3 regions of the Williamsia herbipolensis genome follow, and region 3 is predicted to be linked to each of the others. Evidence: predicted binding sites of a transcription regulator. Region 3 holds the regulator's gene; each other region holds the start of a gene.
What was found. Region 3 encodes LexA, which represses DNA repair genes until DNA is damaged. Its sites were predicted from a motif close to CGAACANNTGTTCG; they were not measured.
Positions count from the first base shown of each region.

Region 1: a site for LexA is predicted at 7,636-7,649, ahead of OG579_RS20175 (HNH endonuclease signature motif containing protein). Genes of this name have one in related genera too.
Region 2: a site for LexA is predicted at 5,665-5,678, ahead of OG579_RS11120 (DUF222 domain-containing protein). Genes of this name have one in related genera too.

Region 1 covers NZ_CP108021.1:4,333,111-4,342,715, reverse strand. The annotation lists gene arcA (arginine deiminase) at 1-617, opposite strand, end outside; gene OG579_RS20210 (MFS transporter) at 638-1,849, opposite strand; gene OG579_RS20205 (ABC transporter substrate-binding protein) at 1,951-2,853, shown strand; gene OG579_RS20200 (amino acid ABC transporter permease) at 2,850-3,695, shown strand; gene OG579_RS20195 (amino acid ABC transporter ATP-binding protein) at 3,695-4,420, shown strand; gene OG579_RS20190 (GNAT family N-acetyltransferase) at 4,408-4,932, opposite strand; gene OG579_RS20185 (patatin-like phospholipase family protein) at 4,977-6,008, opposite strand; gene OG579_RS20180 (glycosyltransferase 87 family protein) at 6,095-7,471, shown strand; gene OG579_RS20175 (HNH endonuclease signature motif containing protein) at 7,658-8,923, shown strand; gene OG579_RS20170 (LysE family translocator) at 9,042-9,605, shown strand, end outside.
Region 2 covers NZ_CP108021.1:2,475,352-2,484,956, reverse strand. The annotation lists gene OG579_RS11155 (hypothetical protein) at 1-521, opposite strand, end outside; gene OG579_RS11150 (response regulator transcription factor) at 607-1,272, opposite strand; gene OG579_RS11145 (sensor histidine kinase) at 1,265-2,518, opposite strand; gene OG579_RS11140 (VOC family protein) at 2,666-3,076, shown strand; gene OG579_RS11135 (sigma-70 family RNA polymerase sigma factor) at 3,105-4,142, opposite strand; gene OG579_RS11130 (nucleoside deaminase) at 4,182-4,652, opposite strand; gene OG579_RS11125 (alpha/beta fold hydrolase) at 4,690-5,478, shown strand; gene OG579_RS11120 (DUF222 domain-containing protein) at 5,718-7,211, shown strand; gene OG579_RS11115 (TetR/AcrR family transcriptional regulator) at 7,357-8,046, opposite strand; gene OG579_RS11110 (FAD-dependent oxidoreductase) at 8,127-9,269, shown strand; gene OG579_RS11105 (SfnB family sulfur acquisition oxidoreductase) at 9,282-9,605, opposite strand, start outside.
Region 3 covers NZ_CP108021.1:277,076-286,680, reverse strand. The annotation lists gene hrpA (ATP-dependent RNA helicase HrpA) at 1-4,038, shown strand, start outside; gene nrdR (transcriptional regulator NrdR) at 3,976-4,476, opposite strand; gene OG579_RS01255 (LysM peptidoglycan-binding domain-containing protein) at 4,600-5,091, opposite strand; gene lexA (transcriptional repressor LexA) at 5,294-5,974, shown strand; gene OG579_RS01245 (SDR family NAD(P)-dependent oxidoreductase) at 6,059-6,922, shown strand; gene OG579_RS01240 (phosphoenolpyruvate--protein phosphotransferase) at 6,945-8,684, opposite strand; gene OG579_RS01235 (DeoR/GlpR family DNA-binding transcription regulator) at 8,880-9,605, shown strand, end outside.

The DNA of each region.
Region 1 (9,605 bases), 660 kb from region 3:
AAACGGGGATGGTGGGCGTAGATGAGGTCGGTCAGCGAGGTCTCGCGGCTGCGGGCGGGCAACGCGAGACTGGTGATGGCGAACCGCGCGCCGATCCAGAACGAACTGTCCCTGGTGAACAGCAGATTCGGCAGCGGGTCGATGGCGAACTCGACGCCGTGGTGCATCCGCCGCACCAGCGACGACCGCGCCGCCGCCGGGCTCTCCGGGAGTTCGTCGAAGGTCATCCCGGCGGTCAACACCGACGCGAGGTCACGCGGGGCCAGTGTCCGCAGGTGTCCGGTGAGTTCCTGGGCCAGGTGGTGTCCGAGCCTGCGCGCGCTGACCGCGGCGGCGATCCCCTGCATGCGGGCGGCGCCGCTGCGCTCGATCGTCTCGACCAGGAGGTCGCCGAGAAGCAACACCTCGACCCCGCGTTCGCGCAGCACCTCGGCGAACCCGTCGTGCTCCTCCTGGGCCCGGTCGACCCACGGCAGTCCGTCGAACAGCAGTTGGTCGCTGTTGCGCGGGGTGAGGCGGCGCAGTTCGTCACCGGGGCGGTGCAGCATCACCGTCCGGAGTCTGCCCACCTCCGAATCGGAACCCAGCGCATGTCCCCGGGGATCCGCGTTCTCCATGGGATCACGGTAGTGCTCGTTCAGGGCGAGTGCGCCTCGGACGCGGCGACACCCACACGAACGGGCGCGGTCTCCCGTGCGAAAGCCCACAGCGCCAGTGCCACCAGCGGGACCGCACCGGTGAGCGCGAACGCGGGCCCGTAGCCACCGGCGTGGTCGACCATCAGGCCGGCGAGGATCGGTCCGCTGACGGCGCCGACGTCGGAGATCATCTGGAACGCCGCCAGCGCGGTGCCGCCCTGTCCGCGTGCGGCGAGCAGGTCGGCGAGTGCCGCCTGGTGGGTGGGGGCGAACAGACCCGAGCCGGTGCCCGCGACGAAGCTCAGCACGCCGGCGACCCACAGTGATCCGCTGAAACCGAGGACGAGCGTCGCCCCAGACATCAACGCCAGACCCGGCAGCATGATCGGTTTGCGGCCGTAGCGGTCGGAGAGCCGCCCCGCCAGCAGGATCGACGCGACGTTGCCCGCGGCGTAGATCGCGAGCACCACACCCGACCACGCACTCGACTCGTCGAGCCCGTAGACGATGTACAACGGGACCAGCGCGACACGCACACCCTGGCTGGCGAATCCCTGGGTGAAGCTCGAGGCGAGGATGGCCCGATAGGTCCTGTCGCGCAGTGCCTCCCGCAGACCCATCGGATCGATGACCGGTCCGCTGCCGGCGACCGGTCGGCCCCCCACGTCGCGCAGCGCGGTCGCCACCACGGCCGACGCGATCAGCAACGCGATCGCGTAGACCACGAACGGCAGGCGCAGCCCGTAGCTCACGAGCCCGGCACCGATCAGCGGACCGGTGATGTTGCCCAGCAGGAAACCGCCGCTGAAGAAGCCCGAGACGCGACCGCGGATGTCGGGCGGTGAGAGACGGATGAGCAGGGCGAGCGCCGAGACGCTGAACATCGTCGACCCGATGCCGCCGAGCCCGCGGAACACGAGCAGCTGCCAATAGGTCTGGGCGAAGGCGCACGCGAGGGTCGACGCGGCGACGATGAGCAGGCCCGTGAGATAGATGCGGCGCTCGCCCAGCCACGACACCAGCTTGCCGCTGGCCGGCGCGAACAGCAGTCGCATCATCGCGAAGGCCGACACGATCACCGTCGCCGCGGCCACCGACACGTCGAAGCTGCGCGCGAAGGTGGGCAGGGCGGGCGCGATCAGCCCGTAGCCCAGTGCGATGACCACGTTCGCCGCGAGCAGGACCCAGATGCCGCGGGGGATCTGCTTCACCGGTGTCGCTCGGGTCGGGGACTCGGGTGTGCGGCCATACCCCGATCGTCGACGATGGGCGCCCCTGCACCAAAATCGCCGGACGTCTCTACGATCTCTGGATGCGTATCTCGTGCACCACTCCCCGCCTCCCGGCGCCTCGGCTCGTCCTCTCGGCCGCGGTTCTCACGCTCACCGTCACGGCCGCCGCCTGTGCGCCCGCATCCGATTCCGGGGATGCCTCGGCGCCTGCGTCGTCGTCGACGTCGTTGGCCGACTGCCGTCCGGGCTCGCTGGCGTTGACCACACCCGGCGTCCTGACCGTCGCCACCGACGACCCGGCGTACTCGCCGTGGTTCGTCGACAACACGCCCACCAACGGTGAGGGCTTCGAATCGGCGGTCGCCTATGCCGTCGCCGACAAGCTGGGGTTCGCCAAGAACCAGGTGACCTGGACCAAGGCCGGGTTCAACCAGGTGATCCAGCCCGGGAAGAAGAACTTCGACTTCGACATCAACCAGTTCTCGATCTCCGCCCAGCGGGCGAAGGCCGTCGACTTCTCGAGTCCGTACTACTCGGCCTCACAGGCCATCATCACGTTGCAGGGTTCGAAGTACGCGGGCGCGACATCGCTGGCCGACCTCAAGGGCGCGAAGCTCGGTGCGCAGATCGCGACCACCTCGCTCACCGCGATCGACCAGATCGCCCCCACCACCGCACCGCTGGTGTACGACGACACGTCGAAGGCCGGGCAGGCGTTGCAGAACCGGCAGGTCGACGCCATCGTCGCCGATCTCCCCACCGCGTACTACCTCACCTCCGCCGAGCTCACCGGTGCGAAGATCGTCGGGGAGTTCCAGCCGACCAAGGGCGAGCAGGAGCGCTTCGGGCTGCTCCTGTCGAAGGGCAGTGCGCTCACACCCTGTGTCTCGGCCGCGGTCGACGCCTTGGCCTCCGACGGCACGCTGACCCGCCTGCAGGACCGCTGGCTCACCCGGGCGACCAGCGTCCCCGAACTCCGTTGACCGAGGCCCCTGCCCGCAGCGCGAGACAACGCGAACGCGAGCGATACCGACGGCGACGCAACCGGATTCGCGCGACCGTCGCGGCGCTGTCGACGATCGTCGTGCTCGGTGCCCTGGTCGGGGTGGTGCTGGCCTCGCCGGGCTGGGATCGCGTGCGGGCGACGTTCTTCGACTACGACGACGCCGTCGGTTCCCTCGGCGACGTCGCGTCGGCGTTCGTGCTCAACATCCGCCTGTTCCTCACCGTCGAGGTCGCGGTGCTGGTGCTCGGTCTACTGATCGCGGTGATCCGGGTGATCCCGGCGCCGGCGCTCGCCCCGGTGAAGGTGATCGCCGTCGTCTACACCGACGTCTTCCGCGGTACGCCCACCCTCCTCATCGTGTTGCTCGTCGGGTTCGGCGTGCCCGCGCTGGAACTCACCGGTCTGCCGACGAGCCTGTTCTGGCTCGGCGTGATCGCCCTGACGCTGAGCTACGGCGCCTACGTGGCCGAGGTGATCCGCGCCGGGATCCTCTCCGTCCACCCGTCGCAGTGGGCCAGTGGTCGCGCGATCGGCCTGTCGTACGCGAAGACCCTGCGCCATGTGGTGTTGCCGCAGGCGTTGCGGCGGGTGGCCCCGCCCCTGCTCAACGACTTCGTGTCGCTGCAGAAGGACACCGCACTGCTGTCGACGATCGGACTCGTCGAGTCGCTGCGCGCCGCGCAGGTGATCTCGGGCCGCGACTTCGTGTTCACCCCGTACGTGGTCGCGGCGTGCTTCTTCATCGTCGCGACCATCCCGCTCGCCCGGCTGACCGACCATCTGACAGTGCGGTCGCTGCGCCGCGAGAACGGCATCTGATGCTGCGGGCGAGTGCGATCCGCAAGTCGTTCGGCGGCCAGGAGGTGCTGCGCGGTGTCGAACTCGACGTCGCCGAGGGTGAGGTCGTGTGCCTCATCGGTGCGTCGGGGTCGGGCAAGTCGACGCTGCTGCGGTGTCTGAACCTGCTCGAGGAGGTCGACGACGGCGACATCTTCCTCGACGACCGCGAGATCACCGATCCCCGTGTCGACGCCGACGAGGTGCGCCGATCGATTGGCATCGTCTTCCAGGCCTACAACCTCTTCCCGCACCTGTCGGTGCTGGCCAACATCACCCTGGGTCCGGTCCGGGCGCTCGGTGTGCCCCGCGCGGAGGCCCGCACCGAGGCGCTCACCCTGCTCGACCGTGTCGGACTGGCCGAGAAGGCCGACGCCTACCCCGATGCGTTGTCGGGTGGGCAGCAGCAACGTGTCGCCCTCGCCCGCGCCATCGCGATGCGCCCGCGGGTGCTCCTGCTCGACGAGATCACCTCGGCGCTCGATCCGATGCTCGTCGGCGAGGTGCTCGACGTGATCCGCGGCCTGCGCGCCGACGGGATGACGATCGTGATGGCCACCCACGAGATGACGTTCGCCCGCGAGGTGTCCGACCGGGTCGTGTTCCTCGCCGACGGCGCGATCGAGGAGTCCGGTCCGCCCGAGCAGATCTTCACCGCGCCGAGCAGCCCGCGCACCGCCGAGTTCCTGGCCCGTCACCTGCGCTGACGGTCGAGCGCCAGGATGTGGTGGGCGCGGTCGTCGATCGGGTTGTCCGGGGTGAGGTCCCCGCTCGCGACGATGCGGAAGCCGGCCTTCTCGAGTGCGCGCCACGAGCGGCGGTTGGCCGCGACGACCGGGACGACGATCTGTTCGGCGTCGGGATGTCGGGCGAAGGTGTCGGCGCATCCGGCGACGATCACCCCGGGCCCGATGCCACGACCGAGCAGTTCGGGGACCCCGATCAGGTAGTCGATCGTGTAGGTCGTGGCGGCGACCGGTCCGATGACCGGCGCGAGTTCGTCGACGTAGTCGCCGAAATCGATGATCCGGCAGCGCTGCAGGAGTCCGATGGGTTCGCCGTCGGCCTCGACGACGAGATCCTCGGCGGGCGTCTCACCGTCGATCACCGGTCCGAACTGCTTCTCGAGCGACGCGGGGTCGTACGCCTGGTTCCACCACCGCTCGACGTCGGATGTGGCGAGCCATCGACCGACACGCGGGTAGTCCGCCCGGGTCACCGGACGGAAGGTGAACGTCGACTGCGACGAGACCCGCGTCGGCGTCACCAGCGGCGGGTCTGCAGATCGTCGAGTGCGCGTTCGGTGAGAGTGCGGCCGAGGTCGATCATCTCGCCGGCGCGGTGGAAGTCGAGGCTGCGGATGGCGGTGCGGGGCACCTCGATCAGCAGGTCCGGGGGGAACGCCGCGAGCTGATAGCGCGCCAGCGCCTCCTGCATGATGTCGAGCGATCGGTCCATGACGGTGAACCGGCTGAGTTTGCGGACGGCGGAGTCGTCGGACGGGCTGGTGATCACACGCGACTCGGTCTCGGGATGGCGACGCGCCGACGAGTCGGCCTCGGCGTCGATGGTGTCCGCGTCGACGGTGTCGGCGTCGTTGGCGCCGGGGTCACCGGCGAACCGGTCGACGATGGAGCGTACGAAGTCGCGGTCGAGGATCGGCGACGCGGCCTGGCGGATCGCCTCGATCGCACCGGGCACCGTCGGCGTGTGGGTGTCGCCGACCTCGGCGTCGATGCCGCCGGTGTCCGCGCCGAGATCGACGCCGATGATCAGGTCGGCGCCGGCCGCGGCGAGCGGCGCGATCGGCACGGGGTCGAGGATGCCGCCGTCGACCAGCACACGGCCGTTGTGGACATACGGGGTGATGACCCCGGGGATCGCGATCGAGGCGCGGATCGCAGTGTCGACCGGCCCCTTCTGGAACCACTTCGGGCGCCCGGACGTGAGGTCGGTGGCGACCGCAGTGAACGGGATCGGCAGGTCCTCGATATGGACCTCTCCGAGGATCTCGCGCACCTTGTCGAGGATCTTCGCGGCGTGGATGACGCCCGGCGCCGACAGCGACACATCCATCAGGCGCATCACGTCGAGCTGGTTGAGGCCCTGCACCCACGAGGTGTACTGGTCGAGACGACCGGCCGCGTGCAGCCCGGCGATCAGCGCACCCATCGACGAACCGGCGATCGCCACGATCTCGTAGTCGTGCTCGGCGAGGACCTGCAACACCCCGATGTGGGCATAGCCCCTGGCACCGCCACTCCCCAATGCAACAGCGACGGTTGTTCTGCTCACGACGCCAGACTACGAGTCGTCGGCGGTCAGGGAACTGCCGGGCACGCCACACCGACCTCCCAGACTCCTGCGTCATCGTGGGTGGCATGACCAGCCATGCCGCCACCCCGGCCGCGCCGCTCCGCACGGCCGTCGCGCCGACGACGCCACCCGCACCTCGAGGTGACCGCTCCCGACTCGTCCGCGCGGCCGTGCTCGTGGTCATCGCCATCGCGGCGCTGGGCCTGCGACTGGCCTTCCTCGACCACCACAGTCTCGACTTCACCGCGTTCCTCGACCGCTGGTACACCCACATCGCCGACAACGGCGGCTTCGCGGCGTTCTCCGAGTCGTTCGCCGATTACAACTACCCGTACCTGTACCTGATCGCGATCCTCACCTACCTGCACATCCCGGCGCTGGTCGGCATCAAGGGCATCTCGATCGCGTTCGACTTCGTGCTCGCCTTCTTCGCCTATCGCATCGTCGGGCTGCGGTATCCCACGTTCTGGCCGCGGGCCCTGGTGTTCGGACTGATCCTGTTCCTGCCGACCGTGGTCGCCAACAGCTCCTACTGGGGCCAGGCTGACGGCATCTACTCCGCCTTCGCCGTCGGCGGGATCTACTTCCTCCTGCGTCGTCGGCCGTGGCTCGCGTGCGTGTTCATCGGTCTCGCACTGTCGTTCAAGTTGCAGGCGATCTTCCTGATCCCGGTGGTCGCGTTCCTCGTGCTGCGGCGCCGGATACCGTGGCGGTCGCTGCTCGCGATCCCCGCGGTGATGCTGCTGCTCGACATCCCTCCGCTGCTGTTCGGTGCACCGATCGCTGAGGTGCTGGGCGTGTACGTGAACCAGACCGGTTCGTACAAGCAGCTGACGCTGGGTGCTCCCAACCTGTATCAGTGGATCTCGTTGGGCGGCACCGTCACCTGGATCGCCTACGCGGGTGTCGGTGTGGTCTGCGTACTCACCGCCGCGGCGTTGCTCTACGCGCTGCGCCACAAGCCGGAGCTCGACGACACCGCCATCCTCCTCGCGGTCGCGACCAGTGCCGTGGTGGTGCCGTTCTTCCTCCCCGCCATGCACGAGCGGTACTTCTACATGGCCGAGGTGCTCACCGTCATCGTGGCGTTCTACCTGCCCACGCGCTACTGGATCATCCCGATCCTCGTCCAGATCGCCTCGTTCGGAGGCTATTACGACTCCCTGACCGGCGACCAGGCCGGCGGCGGGTTCGGAGGGCGGCCCGGTGGCGGGCCCGGCGGAGGCGGCCCACGCCCGGACACGGGGATGGGCGGTGGCCGCCCGTCCGGCGGAGCGGGCGGCAGAGCGGATGGCGGAATGGGTGGGAACCGGAGCGGCGGTGACGGTTACACCTCGGGCCAGGGCGACACGTCGCTGCAGATCTACGCCGGGGTGATGGCCATGGCCGTGCTCGCCCTCGTCGCGACCACCGTCACCCACATCCGTCGTCCGGGGAGGTGATCGCGACGATTGGGCACTTCGTCTCCACGGCCTGTGGATCAACGTGATGTTCACTCCGATCATTGTCGGCACCGTCCAGTAGCGTGGTGATCGGGGGCGTCGCCCAAACCGTTATTCGGTTGTCTTCCAGCATTATTCGTCACTTCTTCTCTTGCGCACGGGTTCGAACGTGTGTACGGTAGAAGGATGACCGGGGGATCATTCATCGAGTCCGCCGACCGACTGGTCGACGAACTCGGCACACAGAGAACAGTTGTCGCCGACGTCGACGCCGAGATCGTCGCCGCCATCCGTGGTGCCGTCGCTCTTCGAGCGGTGGTCGACGGGGTGTTGGCGCGGTTGACGTCGCAGGCCGAGCGTGTCGGGGTCGCGACACACTGCGGGATGTCGTTGCGAGAACTGTTGGTCGCCAACGGTGTCGCGCCGGCCGTGGCGTCACGACTGATACGCCTCGGACGGGCCGCGGAGGTCCTACCGGTGCTCGCTCGACACTCCCGCGACGGTGGCCTGTCGGCCGAACACCTCGATGCTGTCGCTCGCGGGATCGACCATGTCGCACGACGCACCGAGGAACCGGTCGAGTCCGATCTGATCATCGGCCTCGAACACCGGCTGATATCACAGGCCCTGTCGGGAGCGACACCGGCCGAGATCACCGACGCCGCCCGCGCCGCGGCGATCACTCACACGCCCGCAGAACCCCCAGCGATACCGATCGCCGAAGACCCCGCGCTCAACGAACTGGGCTACCACCAAGGAGACGACGGTCGGCTCCACGGCACATTCGACCTCGACGTCGCCACCGGCGAACGCCTCGTCACCGCCCTCGACAAGCCATCGAGACCCCGGCCCCATACCGGCGGAGACCCTGACGAGCGACCAACTGCCCGTCGACGGGCCGACGGGTTCGGACAATTACTGGAGCTGGCCACCCGTGGGCTCACACCAGATGCGTTGTCGGGAGCGCCGGCCACGGAAATCGTGGTCACCGTCCCCCTCGACAGCACCGAACCGGCCCGCTTGACCTGGCTCGGACCCATCAGCGACCTCACCGCCAAACTCCTGCGATGCGACGCGAGACTGCTCGGCGTCGGCGTCGACCTCAACGGCGCACCCATCAGCGTCGCGGCAGAACAACGCACGTTCACCGGTCGCGCACGCAAAATTGTCCTCACCCGCGACAGGTGCTGCGTGAAGTGTGGGGCTCCTGCTGCGTGGTGCGACGTCCACCACATCACCCACTACGCCGACGGCGGGAAGACCGTCGTCGACAACGGATGCCTCCTGTGCCGCCGCTGCCACGTCGCCGTCCACACCGCCGGATGGGACATCGTCATGGGCCACGACCGACACCCATGGCTCATCCCACCGCCGGCCATCGACCCGAAGCGAACCCCGTTACCCGCATACAACAGAAGAACATTGACAGAAATGGAACCGATCGCGGCCTAATGCCGTCATAGAACCAACGCCGCCGACATGGAGGCGGTACGGACATTGACAACTCCACAGTGTGAAACCGCGGTGATCCCGGCTGGCCCCGACGGTGCGTCCGACTTATCGTGGCGCCATGGACTGGACGTCGTACGGGGCTTTCCTCGCTCTCGCCGCGCTGCTCACGTTGCTGCCCGGGCCCGACACCGCCGTCGCGATCAAGAACACCCTGCAGGGTGGTCGACGTCGGGGTGGCTGGTGCCTCGCCGGTATCAGCACCGCCAGTTTCGTGCAGAGCATCGCCGCCGCGGCCGGCCTCGGTGTCCTCATCGTCACCGTCGAACCGCTGTTCCTCGCCATCAAGTATGTCGGCGCGGCGTACCTGCTGTTCCTCGCGGTACAGGCACTGCGCAGCGCGCGGAAGGGCATCTACTCCGACGACGTCGTCGCCGCGGGCGGATCGTCGCCGGCGATCGCGGGACTGCGGCAGGGATTCATCTCGAACATCTGCAATCCGAAGGTCATCGCGTTCTATCTCGCCGTGCTCCCGCAGTTCCTCGGATCCGACCCGTCGTTGACAGCGATCGCGATGTACGCGGTGACGTTCCCGGTGATCGGTACCGCATACCTCGCCGGCGTCGTCTACGGCGTCAACCGGGCACGAGAGCTGTTCACCCGCAGACGGATCCGTCGCATCATG
Region 2 (9,605 bases), 2.2 Mb from region 3:
ACGCCGTTCTTGCTCGACGACGAGCTGATCGAGCTGATCGACGAGTTCACCGCGTCGACCCCCGAGGCGTCGCCGCCCTTGAGCTTGTCGAAGGCGGCCTCGACGGTGTCGCCGACCTTGGCCAGCGGCGCGGCGATGGCCTTGCACAGGGTCGGGTTCGCCTTCACGTCCTCGCTCGCCAGACGCACCTCGCGCTTGATGAACAGGGCCGCAACACCGCCCTTGACCGTGGCGGTGATCCGGCCGTCGGCGCCCTTCTTGAACGTGCCCGCCTTGTAGGGCTTGTAGAGGTAGCGGTGGAACGCGCCGAACGCGAGACCGCTGTGCAGGACGAACTTGGTCTTCGCGAACGAGGTGGTGTTGCTCGTCGGGCAGTCGGTCGAACCCGAGTCCGCCGAACTGGCCACCGCCGCGCTGGTCGGTGCGGCACTGCTCGACGCCGAATCCGACGACGACTTGCAGCCGGACACGATCAGCACCGGCGCGAGCAGCAGGACGAGGACGGTCAGCAGTTTCTTCATCGACACTGCCTACCACAGCGGTGCTCGACCACCTAGCGATCCGAAAGCCATTGCGCACCAATCGGACACAATGGACATAACAGGTTCAGGTGCGCTGCACTCCCGCGTCGTGCACCAGCAGGGCGATCTGCACGCGGTTGGTCAACGCCAACTTGTCGAGGATGTGCGAGATGTGGCTCTTCACCGTCGCCACCGTCACGAACAGCTCGCGAGCGATGTCGGCGTTCGAGAGACCCTGCGCCACAGCGACGGCGACGCGCTGCTCGCCGGGCGTGAGGTCGGCGATCTGACGGGTCGCCGTGGCCGAGCGGGCGTCGCGGTCGGGTTCGGTGACCTGCTCGATCAACCGACGCGTGACCTGCGGCGACAGGATCGGATCGCCGGCGACGACGGCGTGCAGCGCGGCGACCAGATCGGCGGGCGGGGTGTCCTTCAGCAGAAATCCGCTGGCACCCGCCCGCAGCGCGGCGACCACGAGATCGTCGGCGTCGAAGGTCGTCAGCATCACGACGTGCGGCGGCGACGGTAGGGCGCAGAGACGCTCGGCGGCGGTCAGCCCGTTCACCCCGGGCATGCGGATGTCCATCAACACCACCGTGGCGCCGGTCTTGGCGACCAGCTCGGCGATCCCGTCGCCGTCGGCCGCCTCGCCGACGATCTCGATGTCGGGATCACCGCTGAGCATCGTGCGCAGTCCTGCGCGCACCAGCCACTCGTCGTCGACGAGCAACAGTCGTATCGCCTCAGGCATCCACCGCTCCTGTCTCCCAGGGAAGTCGCGCGCTCAGCACGAACCGGTGGTCGATCACGCCGTGCATGAGTTCACCGCCGGCCAGCGTCACGCGTTCGTTCAGTCCGGTCAGACCCGTTCCGGTGCCGGGTATCTCGGGGAGTCCGATGCTGTGGTTGAGAGGTTGACTCACCGAGATCGACAGCCCGTGTCCGGGCCCACCGGCGATGTCGACCGCCACCGGTACCCGGCCACCGTGCTTGCGCGCGTTGGTCAATCCCTCCTGCACGATCCGGAACGCCGCGCGACCCACCACGCCGGGCACGTCGTCGGCGCGATCGACCTCGATGTGCGGGGTGATCACCGCGCCGGCCTGACGGGCCTCGGCGAACAGGCTCGGCACGTCGGGCAACGAATGGGTCTCCGCGGCGAGATCGTCGGATTCCTCACGCAGCATGAGGATCACGTCCCGCAGGTCCTCCAGCATCTGGTGGACACCGCTGCGGATCACCCCGGCCGCGCGGGCGATGTCCTCCGCAGGCGCATCGGGGCGGTACTCGAGGGCGCCCGCGTGCACCGAGAGCAGGCTCATCCGATGGGCCAGCACGTCGTGCATCTCCCGCGCCAGACGCTCACGCTCGGTTGCCCGCGCGGCCCCGAGTCGTTCGCGCTGTTCGGATTCCGCGCGGCGGGCACGTTCGGCGAGAGAGATCAGCAGTTGTCGACGGTTGCGGACCGATGTGCCCCATCCGACGGCCACCGCGATCAACAGAACCAAGAACATGGCGTTGAAGAAGAAGCCGTTCTCGTCACCGATGATCGTGAGGTTGGCCATGCCCGCGGCGATACCCAGCGCCGCGACGCCGATGGAGTGTCGGAAAGGGCGATGCACCGCGAGGGAGAAGATCGCGAGATACGCCGCGCCACCCGCACCGGCGAACGGGATGGACATGATGTTGACGATGATCGCGATCGGCAGCGGCCAGCGTCGCCGCCACACCAGCAGCAGGCATCCGATCGCACCGACCGTGAGGTCCACCGGCAGGTCGATCGTGTGTCCGTGGAAATAGGGCAGCGCGCCGACGAGACCGATGAAGGCCGCCAGGGCGATCACGAGGATGTCGACGACGACGTCGCGGGGACTGCGACGACCCGTCAGCGGGCGCGGGTCGTCCTCGAGTTCGGCGCGCACCGCACCCGGCAGCCAGGGGCGGCGCAGGCTGCCGGCCGGCGGACTCCCGGGACCCGGCATCGCAGAGATCGACATGGTCGTCCCATCGTGACCCATCGATGCCCGTGCGCGCATCCGGCCAAAGACTGATCCGAGACGGCACCGATGAGTTCTCGCCCCAGCCCCGGTCTTCATCGGTGACCCGCCGCGATCCCGCGGCGACCACACCCAGGAGGAGCCCCCATGTCCCGCATGCTGTTCGTGAACCTGCCCGTCGCCGATGTCTCGGCCTCCCGCTCGTTCTTCACCGGTCTCGGGTTCGACATCAACGAGGCCTTCTCCGATGAGACGACCATCAGCGTCGTGCTCAGCGACATGGCGACCGTGATGATGCTGCGGACCGATCGCTTCCGTTCGTTCCTCGCCGACGGCGACATCACCGACACGGCGACCTCGCGCGAGGCGCTCCTCGCCATCTCCGCCGACAGCCGTGAAGCGGTCGATGCCCTCGCCGACGAGGCGCTCGCGGCCGGTGCGTCGCAGTGGACCGATCCGCAGGACCACGGGTTCATGTACGGCCGCAGCTTCCGTGATCTCGACGGCCACGCGTGGGAGATCGTGTGGATGGACCCCGCGCAGATGCCCGCCGAGTAGCCCTAGCTCTGGGGCGCCCCGTGGGCCGTCAGTCGTTGGATGCGGTGGCCGGGAGGCCGAAGCGCGCGAACTCGGCCACCAGGTCGCCGGCGAAGAACGCCACCACGTGGCGCACCGAGCCGTCGGCGTCGAGATCGAGGACCTGCAGCTGGAATGGGCGGTGCACGCCGTCGTCGCCGATCATGTACAGCCCGAACGCCGGCTGCCCGCCGTTGGCGGTGGTCGGCAGCAGGATCTGATCGCCCGCCTTCTCGGCCGGGCAGTTGCCGCGGATGAGCTTCCCGATCTGCTCGCCACCGAGATACCAGCCGGTGAACGGCGGCATCTCCCAGATGGAGGAGTCGGTGAACAGCGACACGATGGCGTCGACGTCGTAGTCCTGGAACGCGGCCACATAGCGCTCGAGGGTCTCGCGTTTCGTGGACTCGTCCAGCTCGGTCACCGAGTCACGCTCGGGGGCAACCTCTTTGAGCTGTGTGCGAGCGCGCTGCAGCAGGCTGTTCACGGTCGCGACCGTGAGTCCGAGGGTGTCGGCGACCTCGGCGGCGCGCCAGGCGAGCACGTCACGCAGGATCAGGACGGCCCGCTGTCGTTCGGGCAGGTGCTGCAGTGACGCGATGAACGCGAGCCGGATCGACTCGCGAGAGCCCACGACCTGAGCCGGATCGGCCGATTCCGGAGGTGCCGCGGCATCATCGGCGTAGGGCTCGAGCCACGGGACCTCGTGGTCCTGCAGCAGAGGTGCCTCGGGGTCGTAGGCGTCGCCGCCCAGACCGCTGGGGAGCGGACGGCGCTTCTTGCTCTCCAGTGCGGTGAGGCAGGTGTTGGTGGCGATCTTGTGCAGCCAGGTGCGCACCGACGCCCTCTGGTCGTAGCCCGCATATCCGCGCCAGGCTCGGATGTAGGTCTCCTGCAACAGGTCCTCGGCATCGTGGTGGCTGCCCATCATGCGGTAGCAGTGCGCCATGATCTCGCGACGGTAGGGCTCGATGATCTCGAGGAACTCGCTGTCGGTGACCGTCTGAGCGGATGTCTTCGCTGCCGGTGCGGTGGGCTGGGCTGTCATGCGTGCCAGGGTACGAAGAATCGGACAGTTGCGCAGCGGTTACGGGGACCAGAAGCCGGCGTGTACCTCGCGCGCCTTCGGCAGGTCGACGGGGCCGCGGACCTCGATCTCGCGCACCCCGCGGGCGAAGACCTCGCGGCAGGGGAGATCGAGGACGGGGTTGGCCGGGTCGGCGCCGGCCAGCTCGCGCAGCTCCGACTCGGCCAGCGCGTAGACCACGGCCCCGATCCCGGCCCAGTAGATGGCGCCCGCGCACATCGCGCACGGTTCGGTGCTGGCGTACATGGTCATGGTCGACAGGTCCGCGCGGCTGATGCGGCCGCCCACCGTGCGCACGAGGTTCGTCTCGGCGTGGCCGGTCGGATCGCGGTCGGTGACCACGGTGTTCAGGCCGCTGCCGACCACCGTCCCGGACCGGCCCACCAGCACCGCTCCGAACGGGTGGTCACCACTTGCCCGTGCCTGTTCGGCGAGGTCGATGGCCTGGAGGAGGAAACCCGCGTCGTCCACGTCGTCGACGGTAACAACATGCGGTTGGATTGCGTCCGTGTCCCGCAACCCCGTCATCACCCGAGGATCCGGTGTCCCGGTGCTCCTGGTGCACGGTTGGGCCGTCGACCATCGGATCATGCTGCCGCTCGACGAGTCGTTCGCCTCGCATCCCGGTGGCTGGCGTCGGATCTATGTGGATCTGCTCGGGTTCGGGTCGTCGGTTGACCGCCCGTCGATCTCCCACGCCGACGACATCGCCGCCGACCTCGACGACGTCATCGACCGTGAGATCGGCAGTCGTCCCTTCGCCGTGGTGGGCAGCTCGTTCGGGGCTGGTCTCGCCCGCAGGCTCGCGGTGCGGCGCCCGGATCAGGTTCTCGGAGTGGCGATGCTGTGCCCCACCGCCGAACCGATCGCGTCGCGTCGGCTCCCCGAGGCGCGGGCAGTCGAGGTCGACGAGAACTTCATCGAGGGACTCGCCGAGCCCGACCGCGACCAATTCACCGCGGTCACCACGCGACAGACCATCGACGTGTGGCGTCGGTTCGAGCAGTACGTGTTGCCGGGCCTGCGCGCGGCCGACCCGGATGTGGTCGAACGTATCCGCCCGGCGTTGTCGCGGTCGCCGGAGACGGTGGGTCCGCGGTACCCCGGTCCGGTCCTGATGATGGTGGGCCGCAACGACACCGTCGTCGGCTGGCGTGACCAACTCGACCTCGCCGAGCATTATCCGAACGCGACCGTCGTCATCGTCGACAGGTGCGGCCACAACGTCCACCTCGAACACCCCGACCTCACCCACCACCACCTCCACACCTGGCTGGATTCGCTCCCGACGCGCTGACTGTGTGGCTCGTGCTGACTGTGTGGAAACGGTCGTCGAGTGTGCTCACTGCACACCGCGAGCCGACGACGAGACAACGCACACTCGACGGCCGGCTTCCGCACCGTCAGCGGCGGTAGAACGCAACCACCCACCCGAAATACACTCACGTTCAACACTATTCACGATAATCAACCTCCCACACCTCGAACACACGTGCTAGAATAGACGTACAGTCACACCTGGGGAGGGGGCAGTCCGTGAGCGATCTCGTGGCGAAATACGCTGCCCTGCAAGCCCTGGTGAAGGAGATCGCCGAAGAGACCGCAGATGCCCACGACGACGAGACCGTCGCACAATTGGCGATCGCCCACCACACCGTTGTGCGTCAATTCGAGTCCATCGGCAATCAGCGGATTCTCGAGGTCTCCGACCGCGACGCCCACCGGACCGCGGGATGCGTGACCGTCTCCGAGTTTCTGCAGACGAAACTGCGCATCACCCACCCCAAGAAGAGGCTCGACGCAGTCCGATCGCTCGAACCCATGCACGCGATGACCGGCGAGAAACTGCCACCGGTGTGCCCGAACACCGCTCGCGAGTTGGCCGCCGGAACGATCGGACCCGACCACGTCCACGCGGTTCTCGACGTGATGAAGAAGATCCCGTCAGCGGTGGATGCCGAACACCGGGCGTTCGCCGAACAGACTCTCGCCGAGTTCGCGACGACCTTGACGCCGAAAGAGATCACCGCCGCCGGCGTCCGGATCCTCGCCCACCTCGATCCCGACGGCACCCTCACCGATGACCGCGACCGCGCACGCAACCGGAAACTGAACCTCGGCTGCCAAGACAGCCAGTTGATGTCGAAACTCACCGCCACACTCGATCCGATCACGCGGGCCCTGTTCGACGTCGTGCTCGCCAAGTGGGCGGCGCCCGGGATGAACAATCCTGACGACGACCAGTCACCGAAGGGTGATCACGGCGATGCCGACCCGGAACTGCTCAAAGACGCAGCTGACCGGGACTACCGCAGCCAGAGCCAACGCAACCACGACGCCTTCACAGCCCTGCTCGATGCCGCCGTCAACGGTGGCCTCCTCGGTGGGTCGCACCGGGGGTTGCCGCCGCAGATCATCGTCTCCATCACCGACGCACAACTCCGCGACCACGCCGGAGTGGCACGTACCGCCACCGGTAGCGACCTCCCGATCAGCGACGTGATCAAACTGGCCGCCGACGCACAGCCCCACCTCGCGGTGTTCAGCGACCTCACCCGCGAACCGCTATTCTCCGGCCGCGGCCGCGGCCGCGGCCGGCGCCTTGCGTCGCAGGCGCAGCGGCTGATGGCCTTCGCCCAGTACAAGGGTTGTAGCAAAGACGACTGTCGTGTCCCGTTCGCCCACACCGAGATGCACCACGCCGAGACCGACTGGGCCGAAGGAGGCGTCACCGACTCGCCGCACCTGGCACCGGCGTGCGGCCGCCACAATCGGGCCGTCGGACCTGAACCGCATCAGTGGTCGACCGAGAAGATCACCGACGGCCCCGACCGCGGACGGTATGGCTGGCGGCGCAACACCGATCCACCCGACCAGCTTCGCGCCAATCATGTGCACCGCATCGACGAACTGCTGCAACGACATTCCCGAGAAGGCGTTCCGCCGTGCCCTGAGCGGAGTGAACCGACGCCGGCTCGGAGCTTCGACCTCACCTGGCCCCGGGCTCCGCTGTACCCCGCTGCCTCGTAGGTGGTTGCGTTCTACCGCCGCTGACTGTGCGGAAAGTCGTCATCGAGTGTGCGCTGTCCGACTGTGAACTCACGCGCCGCGGTGAGCACACTCGACTGGACTTTCCACACAATCAGCACCACCGTGCGACTGGACTTCACCACACTCAGTCGTCACGCCTGCGCGCCTCGATGCCGGCGAGGATGAGGTCGATACCGGCGAGGAATTGGTCGCGGTCGTCGTGATCTCGGAGGGCGGCAGCCATCTGGCGGACGAACGGGAACTCGACCGGATCGAGGTCGGTCCACCGATCCGCCATCGCGGCGAGCTGCGTCGCACGGTCACCCAGATGCGTTCGTGTGCGCGCGGTCTGGGCGTTCTCCGCGTTCTGGCCCGCGACACCGAGCACGTAGTTCACCAACGCCGACGTCGCATCGAACGCCTCTCGGGACGACAGCGCGCCGAGCGTGACCACCCGGCTGCCGATGCTCTCGAAGAACCGCATCAGCGACTCCTGCCCGGCCTCGCGAGGTAGCTGCCCGCCGACCCACGGGTGCGCGTCGATCGCATCGAACATCCCCACCGCGACGGTGCGAATGGCCCGCGCCGGATCGTCCTCGTCGACCACCGACGACACGACCGGTTCGACGACCACCGACGTCGCTGCACCCAACAGTTCGTCCTTGTTCGCCACATGGTGATAGATCGCGCCCGCACCGGTGTTCAACCGCGTCGCCAGCGCGCGGAAGGTCAGACCGGCGGCGCCGTCGACGTCGAGGATCGCGACGGCCTCCTCCACGATCCGATCCGTCGACAACGCATCGGTGCGGCGCTCGGCTCGTCGCGTTGGGGGCATACCGCCATCTTGACATTCTTGGAACGACGTTCCAAGCTGTAGGCAATGGAATGACGTTCCAACGAGGCGAGGAGTAGCCCATGAACACGAACATCACGATCATCGGCGCAGGGCTGGGCGGTCTGGTGCTGGCGCGGGTCCTCCATGTCCACGGCATCGCCGCGACGATCTACGAGGCCGAACCCTCGGCCATGGCCCGTACCCAGGGCGGCCAGCTCGACATCCACGAGGACGACGGCCAGGTCGCCCTCGCTGCTGCCGGCCTCACCGACGAGTTCCGCGCGATCATCCACTCCGGCGGCGAGGCCCTGCGGATCCTCGACCAGCACGCGTCGCTGCTCTACGAGGACGTCGACGACGGCACCGGCGGCCGCCCCGAGGTCCTGCGCGGAGACCTGCGTCGCATCCTCATCGAATCGCTGCCCGCCGGCACCATCCGCTGGGGCGCGAAAGTGATCGACACCCTCTCCCTCGGCGACGGGCGACACCGGGTGGTCCTCGCGGACGGATCGAGCGTCGAGACCGGCCTCCTCGTCGGGGCCGACGGCGCGTGGTCGAAGGTGCGTCCGCTGGTGTCGGATGCGACTCCTCAGTACTCGGGGATCACGTTGGTCGAGACCTACCTGCACGACGTCGACGACGAGCACCCGGAGGCGGCCGGCGTCGTCGGTGACGGCGCGATGTTCGCGCTCGCGCCCGGACGATCGATCTCGGTACACCGCGAGGCGAATGCCGTCCTGCACACATACGCCGCGGTGGTCGAACCCCTCGACTGGTTCACCGGCCTCGACGTCACCGATCCCGCCGGGATCGCGACCGTCATGACGGGTTTCGCCGATTGGGCACCGGCGTTGACGGCGCTGATCACCGACCACGACGCGACACCGGCATTGCGTCCGATCCACGGTCTGCCCATCGGGCACGAGTGGTCGCATCGGTCGGGGGTGACCCTCGTCGGCGACGCCGCGCACCTCATGCCTCCGGCCGGTGACGGTGCGAACCTCGCGATGATCGACGGTGCCGATCTCGGGCTGGCGATCGCCGCGCATCCAGACGACCTCGACGCGGCCATCGCAAGCTACGAGCAGACCATGTTCCCGCGCAGTCGCGCCGCCGCCGACGACTCGGCCGGCATGCAGGAGCTGCTGTACGGCGATCGCGCCCCGCAGTCCCTCGTGGAGTTCTTCACCGGCACGCACGCGAGAGTCGCTGCCGAGGGCTGAACTACAACGGGGTCAGACGGTGGCGCTCAGCGGCGGTGGAGTTCCGCGCAGCACGAATCGGCCGATGTGCTGGTACTTCCAGCGGACCGGGTCGTGCAAGGTGTGCGTGCGGGCGTTGCGCCAGAAGTGCGACAGGTTGAGTTCGTCCACCGCGCTGCGGGTCCCGCTCACCTCGAACAGTGCCGACGACACCTCGGTCGCCGCCCGATCCGACACGATCTTGGCCGTCGCGACGGCCGTGGAGGCCTCGGCGGCCAGCAGACGGGGATCGTCGGGTGAGGTGATGGTGGCGTCGACCGCTCGGGCCGCGGCGTCGAGTGTCGCCTCAGCCGTCGA
Region 3 (9,605 bases):
CGACCCCCTCGCGCGCGTTCGACCGACGACCGGTCGGCACGTCGCCGTCCGAACGGCCCCCGGGGTCCCCGCACCGACTCGACGGCCACGACATCCGAGCCACTCGTCATCGACGAGGACGAGGTCTCGATCGTCGATGCCCACCGGTTGCGGCGACGCGTGTCCGGGGCGCGCGACGACCGTTCCCGCCACCGGCTGGCCGGTTCGATCGACGCGGCGCGGGGGCGTCTGGCCCGCAGGAAGACCCTCGTCCCGGAGCTGAGCTATCCCGACGAGCTGCCCATCTCGGGGGCGCGCGAGGAGATCGCGGCCGCGATCGCCGCCCACCAGGTCGTGGTCGTCGCCGGGGAGACCGGATCGGGCAAGACCACCCAGCTACCGAAGATCTGCCTGGGCCTCGGGCGCGGTGTCCGCGGCGCGATCGGCCACACCCAGCCGCGCCGGATCGCCGCACGCGCCGTGGCCACACGCATCGCCGAGGAGACCGACACCGAGGTGGGCGCCGCCGTCGGGTTCGCCGTCCGTTTCGACGACCGGTCGGGCGCCGACACCCTCGTGAAGGTGATGACCGACGGCATCCTGCTGCGCGAGATCGGACGCGACCCGCTGCTGCTCGCCTACGACACGCTCATCATCGACGAGGCCCACGAGCGCAGCCTCAACATCGATTTCATCCTCGGCTTCCTCAAACAGCTGCTGCCCCGCCGACCCGATCTCAAGGTCGTGATCACCTCGGCGACCATCGACCCCGGCCGCTTCGCCGAGCACTTCGCCACCCCGGACCATCCGGTCCCGGTCATCTCGGTCTCCGGCCGCACCTACCCGGTCGAGATCCGATACCGACCACGAGACGCAGAGACCGACGACAGCGACCCCGACGGTGACACCCGAGGCGGGGGCGACCACGACGACGTCGACCAGATCCAGGCGATCGACGCCGCGATCGGTGAACTCACCCGCGCCGGACCCGGCGACATCCTGGTGTTCCTGGCCACCGAGCGCGAGATCCGCGACACCGCCGACGCCCTGCGACGGCGCCTCGACGACCGTGTCGACATCCTCCCGTTGTTCTCACGGCTGTCGACCGGCGATCAGCAGAAGGTGTTCACCACCTCGCAGCGCCGACGGATCGTGTTGTCCACCAACGTCGCCGAGACCTCGCTCACCGTGCCCGGCATCCGCTACGTCGTCGACGCCGGCACCGCGCGCATCTCCCGGTACTCGTTGCGTACGAAGGTGCAGCGGCTGCCGATCGAACCCGTCTCGCAAGCCAGCGCGCGCCAGCGAGCCGGCCGGTGCGGACGCGTCGCCGACGGGATCTGCATCCGCCTGTACTCCGAGGAGGACTTCGACAGCCGCCCCGAGTTCACCGAACCGGAGATCCTGCGCACCAACCTCGCGTCGGTCATCCTCACGATGACCGCGCTGAACCTCGGTGACATCACCGATTTCCCGTTCGTCGAGGCTCCCGACGCACGGTCGATCCGCGACGGCATCGGCCTGCTCGAGGAGCTCGGCGCCGTCGACGGGTCCGGCACCCGCCGCGGTCTCACCCCGGTGGGTCGCGACATCGCCGACCTGCCGATCGATCCCCGGTGGGCGCGCATGGTGGTCGCGGCGCAGGAGAACGGCGCGCTGGCCGAGGTGCTCGTCATCGTCGCTGCCCTGTCGTTGCCCGACGTCCGCGAGCGTCCCACCGAGAAGCGACAGGCCGCCGACGAGTCGCACGCGCGATTCGCCGTGGCGGGGTCGGACTTCCTGTCGATCCTCGCGCTGTGGCGACACCTCGAACAGATGCGGGACGAGTTGTCCAACAACCAGTTCCGCAAGCGGTGTGAGCGCGAGTTCCTGCACTGGCTCCGGATCCGCGAATGGCGCGAGCTGGTGCGACAGCTCGAACGCATCACCGCCGAGAAGGGATGGACACCCAACACCTCCGACGCGTCGCCCACCGCGGTGCACCAGTCGCTGCTCGCCGGGTTGCTCGGACACATCGGCGTCCGCGACGGCGACACCCGCGAGTTCCTCGGCGCGCGCGGCACCCGGTTCGTGGTGTTCCCGGGGTCGCCGCTGGCCAAGAAGCCGCCGCGGTTCGTGATGGCCGGTGAGGTGGTCGAGACCTCGCGGTTGTTCGCGCGCACGGTGGCGGGCATCGAACCCGAGTGGGCCGAGAAGATCGCCGGGCCGCTGGTGAAACGTTCGTACAGCGAGCCGCACTGGTCGTCGAAGCGGGGTTCGGCGATGGCGTACGAACGCGTCACGCTCTACGGCGTCCCCCTCGTCGCGCACCGCGCGGTGCCGTTCGGGCGGGTCGATCCCGAGACGTCGCGGGACCTGTTCATCCGGCACGCGCTGGTCGAGGGTGACTGGCGCACCCGACACCCCTTCTTCGACCGCAACCGGGCCCTGCTCGAGGACGCCCGCGACCTCGAGCACCGTGCGCGACGCGGCGACCTCGTCATCGACGACGACCAGCTCTTCGACTTCTACGACCAGCGCATAGGTCGAGAGGTCGTGTCGGCGGCCCATTTCGACACCTGGTGGAAGTCCGCGCGCCGAGCGGACCCCGAACTGCTCGACCTCACCCCCGACACGGTCGCCGACACCGACGCGGTCTCGGCGACGGAGTTCCCCGACCGGTGGCAGCAGGGCGAGGCATACCTCGATCTGACCTACCAGTTCTCGCCCGGCGCCGAACGGGACGGGGTCACCGTCCACATCCCCCTCGCCCTGCTACCGCGCGTCCGTCCGTCGGGCTTCGACTGGCTGGTCCCCGGACTGCGCACCGAGCTGGCCGTGGCGATGGTGCGGAGCCTCCCCAAATCCGTGCGCCGACGGCTCGGTCCCGCCGCCGATGTCGGGGCTGCGGCCATGGCCGCACTCACCCCGCGCAGCGAACCGGTCGCCGTCGGTCTGGCGCGTGAGGTGAGTCGCCAGACCGGTGTCGCGGTGTCGCCGAACGATTTCGACCCGACCACGTTGCCCCGCCACCTGCGCATGACCTATGCCGCGGTCGCCGAGGACGGATCGGTGGTCGCCACCGCCGAGTCGCTCGCCGAGCTGCGCGACGCCGTGGGGGGACCGGCACCCGCGGCGCCGCGGCGTGGTGCCTCGACGTCCCGGAGCGGTGCGTCCGCCGCACCGGCGCCACCGCCGATCACCGAGTGGACGGCCGCCACCATCGGGACCATCGCACCGTCGATCGTGGAGACCGTCGCCGGTCAGCAGGTCACGAGCCACCCGTGCCTGCTGGTGGTCGACGGCGGTGTCGTGCGGGCGGTCGCGACCACCGCGGCCGAGGCCGACCTGCAGACCCATCGGGCCATCCGACGACTGCTCGAGATCTCGATCCCCGTCCTCAAGCCCTCGGCCACCGGCGGCCTCCCCGTCGCGGCGCGGTTGGCGTTGTCGCAGAGTCCCTACCGCTCGACCGAGGACCTGCTGCGCGACTGCACACGGGCGGCCATCGGCGATCTCACGGGGTCGACCGGCTCGGTGCGCGACCCCGCCGCATTCGCAGCGCTCCGGGCGTCCGTCGCCCGTGACACCCCGGCGGTCGCCCGCGCCGCCCTCGCGACAGCGGCCGACGTGCTGACCCGCGTCGCTCCGATACGGGCGGAACTCGACCGCCTCCGCTCGGGTGCTGCCGTCGCCGACATCACGCGCCAACTCGACGATCTCGTGTTCGACGGGTTCATCGCCGCCACCGACGCCGAGCATCGCGCGCGTGTCGCGGTGTATCTCGACGCCATCCTCGTGCGATCGGCGCGCCTACCCGCCGCGGCGGCAACCGACGCCCGGGCGATGGAATCGTTGGACCGCGTCCTCGACAGGTGGGCCGAGGTGGTCGAGAGAGCGACGCCGGCACGGCGTATCACGCTCGGGGAGCAGATCCACTGGATGGTGGAGGAACTGCGCATCGGGCTGTTCGCCGAGCGCATCCGGCCCGCCTACCCGGTGTCGGAGCAGCGGATCCTACGTGCGATCGACGGTCTCGCCCGCGGAGCCGACGGAGGCGGTGGCGGCGCGCGACGGTGACGACCGCAGGTCGTCGATCTCGCGCTGGAAGTCGTCGACGGACTCGAACGACCGGTAGACCGAGGCGAAGCGCAGGTAGGCGACCTCGTCGAGTTCACGCAGCGGCCCGAGGATCGCCAATCCCACCTCGTTGCTGGGGATCTCGGCCGAACCCGAGGCACGGACGGCGTCCTCGACCTGCTGGGCCAGGAGCCGCAACCGGTCCTCGTCGACGGCGCGGCCCTGGCAGGCGCGACGGACGCCGAGCATCACCTTCTCGCGGCTGAACGGCTCGGTCACCCCGTTGCGCTTCACGACGGCGAGCACCGCGCTCTCCACCGTGGTGAACCGACGGCCGCAGTTCGAGCACGAACGGCGGCGGCGGATGGCCTGTCCCTCGTCGGCAACACGCGAGTCGACCACTCGGGTGTCCTCGTGCTTGCAGAAGGGGCAGTGCATCGACGTGTCCTCGAACCTGATCCGCGGGCGACGCGCGTCGAGGACGGACCCCGGGGCGTCACAGGGTCCGATGTGGACCCACGGTCGCGAGGATACCGACCCGGGTCGACCGTCACACACCGGTCAGTTCCGGTAGAGCGGCGCGAGCAGCGGTTGGCCGGCGGTGAGGGCCGATCCGCTCATGTGGTTGAGCTCCCTGATGTCGGCGACGACCGCAGACGTCGACCGATCCGGGGCGACGCGCTGCGCGAGCTCGCCCAACGACTCCCCGCCGCGGACGTGGACCACGGAGGTGCCGGAGATCGGCGCGGCGGTCGACTCGGTGGCGGCCGCCCCACCGATGACGACCGACCACACCGCGATCGCGAGGGCGATGCCGGCGACGATGGCCGCGCCCCATCCGATGGGGGCGGGACGGCGCGACACCGGTGCGTGGCGGCGTCCGTCGGCGCACACGACGCCCGCGGGGCGTGCCGCGACCGGCCGACCCGAGGGGCGGCGCCGTGCGGGCACGGGGCGCGGCGCCGGACGCGGCGCGCGCTCGACCGTGGCTCCGGCGGGCCGGTGACCCGCGTAGCCGGTGGTGCTGCTGTGACGCGTGAGAGTCTGATTCATGACGTGCTCCTCATCGACCAGACGTTCGAGTGAACGTGTGTTCGATTTGTATCACGCACCTCCGACAATGTCCCGACACGGTCGAACAAATGTTTGAAAGTTGTTATCTGCTGCACTACTGTCCCAGGTGACAGCAGGTCCGCGCGTCGTCCGAACCGTTCGAACAGACCGGTCGGGAGCGGGCCGCGACAGGAGGGACACCGTGTCCGACACCACCGTCACCACCACCGACTTCGCCGACGGCCCGATCAGCGAGGCCGATCTGACGCCTCGGCAGGCGAAGGTCCTCGAGGTCATCCGTGCGTCGGTCCGCGAGCGCGGTTATCCCCCGAGCATCCGCGAGATCGGGGACGCGGTCGGCCTCAACTCCACGTCGTCGGTCGCCCATCAGCTCCGCACCCTGGAGCGCAAGGGCTTCCTCAAGCGCGACGCGAACCGCCCCCGCGCGGTGAACGTCCAGGACGCCGATCCCGGTGACGGCGGCGGGTCGGATGCACTCTCGCTGCCGACCCCGACCTTCGTCCCGGTCCTCGGTCGGATCGCGGCCGGCGGGCCCATCCTCGCCGAGGAGGCCGTCGAGGAGGTCTTCCCACTCCCCCGCGAACTCGTCGGCGACGGCGCGCTCTTCCTGCTCCGGGTGGTCGGCGAGTCGATGATCGACGCCGCCATCTGCGACGGCGACTGGGTGGTCGTCCGCCAGCAGAACGTCGCCGACAACGGCGACATCGTCGCGGCGATGATCGACGGCGAGGCCACGGTGAAGACCTTCAAGCGCACCGGCGGACACGTGTGGCTGATGCCCCACAACCCGCAGTTCGAGCCCATCCCGGGTGACGAGGCGGCCATCCTCGGCAAGGTCGTCACCGTCATGCGCCGCCTCTGATCGACCGCACGCACCCCGCAGATCCCATCTGACCACGCCGCGTGTCACACTGAGTTCCCCGTTCGGCGGACGACAGGAGAAGTGATGGGCGCGCAGCGATTGGTCCTCGACGGGGCGGTGGTCGTCGTGACCGGCGCCGCCGGCGGCATCGGGCGAGAGGTCGTCCGTGAGGTGCATCGCCGCGGTGCCCGGGTGGTCTCACTCGACCTCTCCCAGGCGGCGGTCGACGACGCCGTCCGCGGACTCGATCCCGACCGCGTGCTCGCGGCACGCGCCGACGTCACGGTCCCCGCTGACCTGTCCGACGCAGTCGATCGCGCCGTTGCGCGGTGGGGACGGATCGACGTGGTGTTCGCCAACGCCGGTATCTCCAGCGGAGATTCGGCCGACACCGTGGCCAGCGTGGCCGACGGCGTGTTCGAGCGCGTCATCGGCGTCAACCTGATGGGCGTGTGGAACACGGTGCGGGCGGCACTGCCCCACATCATCGACTCCCGGGGCCACGTCCTCGTCACCTCGTCGACGTACGCCTATCTCAACGGGATGGTGAACGCGCCCTACGCGGCGTCGAAAGCCGCCGTCGAACAGATCGGACGCGCGTTGCGCAGCGAGCTCGCGGCCCACGGTGCGACGGCCGGGGTGCTCTACCCCGGATGGGTCGCGACCCCCATCGCCGACGTCGCCTTCGGCAAGGACGAACTGGCCACCGCGCTGATCAAGCGGGCCTTCCCGCGTCCCCTGCTCACGCCGATCAAACCCCGACGGGTCGGCCTGGCGGTCGCCGACGGGATCGAGGCCCGGTCACCGCGCATCCAGGTGCCACGCCGGTGGATCCCCGTCGCCGCACTGCGCGGGATCGTCAACCCGCTGTCGGATGCCGCCCTGCACCGTGATCCGACCATGATCGGCCTCGTGCGTGAGGTGGAGGACCGAGCTCACCGGCGGTGAACCCGATCGACCCTCGTCGCCGTCAGGCGTGCAGTGGCGCCGCCGCGGCGGCCCGTGCATCTGCCGGATCCGCAGTCGCCAGCGCCGCCTGCGCCGCGGCCCGGCACTGCGCCGTGGTCACCTGACCCAGCGCCGCACCCACCCCCGCCGCGGCCGCGGGTGCGCTCGACAGTGACGTGACCCCCATGCCCACCAGCACGCAGGCGAGCAACGGGTCGGCGGCGGCCTCACCGCACACGCCGACGGACTTGCCGGTCGCCGAACCCGCTGAGGCGACCATGTTGATCAGCGCGAGGACGGCTGGCTGCCACGGGTCGGTGAGGTAGGCCAGTTCGGCGGACATGCGGTCGGCCGCCATCGTGTACTGCGTGAGGTCGTTGGTGCCGATCGACACGAAGTCGACCTCGGCGAGGATCGACGGCGCGAGCAGGGCGGCCGAGGGGATCTCGATCATCACCCCGGCGACCAGGCCGCGGGCACGCACCTTCGCCGCGAAGTCGCGCGCCTCGGTCGCGGTGGCCACCATCGGGGCCATCACCCACGGGGACGAGCCGGTGGCCTCGGCGGCGGCCGCGATCGCGTCGAGCTGCCGGTCGAGCAGACCCGGGTTGCCGAACGCCACCCGCAGACCGCGCACACCGAGAGCGGGGTTGGCCTCGGTTCCGTTGTCGGCGAACAGGAGCGGCTTGTCGGAGCCGGCGTCGAGGGTGCGGATCACGATCTTCGCGTCGGGTTGCCCGGCGGAGGGGACGAACGCCTCGATGACCTCGCGGTAGAGCGCGGTCTGCTCGGCGGCGTCGGGCTCCTTCGCGCGGTCGAGGAAGGCCAACTCGGTACGGAACAGCCCGATGCCCTGGACCGGGAAGTCGGTCGCCGAGCGGGCGGATGCACCGTCCTGGACGTTGGCGAGGATCGATACGTCGAGGCCGTCGGCGGTGCGCCCCGGCCCGCTCCAGCGCGACACCAACTCCGCGGCGTCGCGAGACCGGGCGACGGCGGTGCGGGCGGTCTCGGCGTCGGGACCGACGGTGACGGTGCCGGCCTCGCCGTCGAGCATCACCGGCGTCCCCGCGGCGACCGAGGTCAGCGCACCGACGGCGACGACACACGGAATCCCCAACTGGCGGGCGATGATCGCGGTGTGGCTGGTCGGGCCGCCCAGACGCGTGGCGAGGCCCAGCACGAGGGCAGGGTCGAGCCCGGAGGTGTCGGCCGGGGCGAGGTCGTCGGCAAAGAGGATGACCTCGTGGTCCGGCTGGGCCAGTCCGGGTTCCGGGTCACCGGCGAGTTCGGCGAGCACACGGTCGCGCACGTCGAGCAGGTCGGTCACCCGCTCGGCCATGAGGCCGCCGAGCTTGGTGAACATGGCGACGAACTGTTCGGTGGCGTCGACCGCGGCGTTCGGTGCCGGTGACCCGGCGCGGATGAGCTTCTCCGCCGAGGAGATCCAGCCGCGGTCCTGTGCGAGGGCCGCCGTCGCCGAGAGGACCTCCGAGGCCACTCCGGTGCCCGCGGAGGCACGGGCGCGCAACCGGTCGGCCACGGCCGCCGCCGCGGCGACGAAGCGCGCGCACTCGGCCTCGGCGTCGGCCGGTGGGGTCCCCGGGCCCGGCAGGGCCGGCCGCTCACCCGGCCACATCACCGGCGCGAAGGCCACGCCGGACACGACCGGTGTGCCGGTGAGGACCGTGGGGGCGGCGGGATCGGTGGAGCTGGACACGTCCTCCGTGGAGAGGTCGTTCGCTGTCGCGTGGGGAGCCATGGGGTGCCTATCGATCGTTGCTGTCGGCCGATCATCCGCCGCGGCGTCCGATGTGGACTCTCGACGAGGTGATTGTCATTGCGGTGCTGTTGTGTGACTCAAATTACAAGAAAAGCTTGACTTGTCAACACATCCAGGCGTAAACACAACAATATCAACATCCAAAGCCACACATTCCAACCGAAACGGGGACGCGTGTACGCCGAAGAGCGACAGCAGGCCATCGCCGACCAGGTACTCGCCCACGGTCGCGCGTCGGTGACCGCGCTGGCCGAGGAATTCGATGTCACCAGCGAGACCGTGCGTCGCGATCTCGCCTCGCTCGAGCGGGCCGGATTCCTGCGTCGCGTGCACGGCGGCGCCGTCCCGGTCGACGCCGTGCGGGTCACCGAACTCGGCGTCGCCGAGCGCGCCGATGCCCATCCCGACGAGAAGGAGCGCATCGGCACGGCCGCGTGTCGCTTCGTGCCGTCCGACGGCGGCAGCCTCGTGATCGACGCCGGCACCACCACCGTGCAGGCCGCCGCCCGGCTGCCGCGCGATCGCTCGCTCACCGTGTTCACCAACTCTCTGCCCGTCGCCGCGTCGGTGGCCGATCACCCGGGCGCGCAACTGCACTTCCTCGGCGGTCGCATCCGCGGGCTCACCCAGGCCGCGGTCGGACCCGCCCCCATCACCGCACTCGCCTCGTTCCGCGTCGATGTCGCGTTCATCGGCACCAACGGCATCACCGAACGCCACGGGCTGTCGACACCCGACCCCGACGAGGGTGCGGTGAAGTCGGCGATGATCGCCGCCGCCAATCGTGTTGTCGTGTTGGCGGATTCCTCCAAGCTCGGCGCCGAGGACATGACGCGCTTCGCCGGCCTCGATGAGGTCGACGTCCTCATCACCGACGACGGCATCGACCCGAGCTTCTCC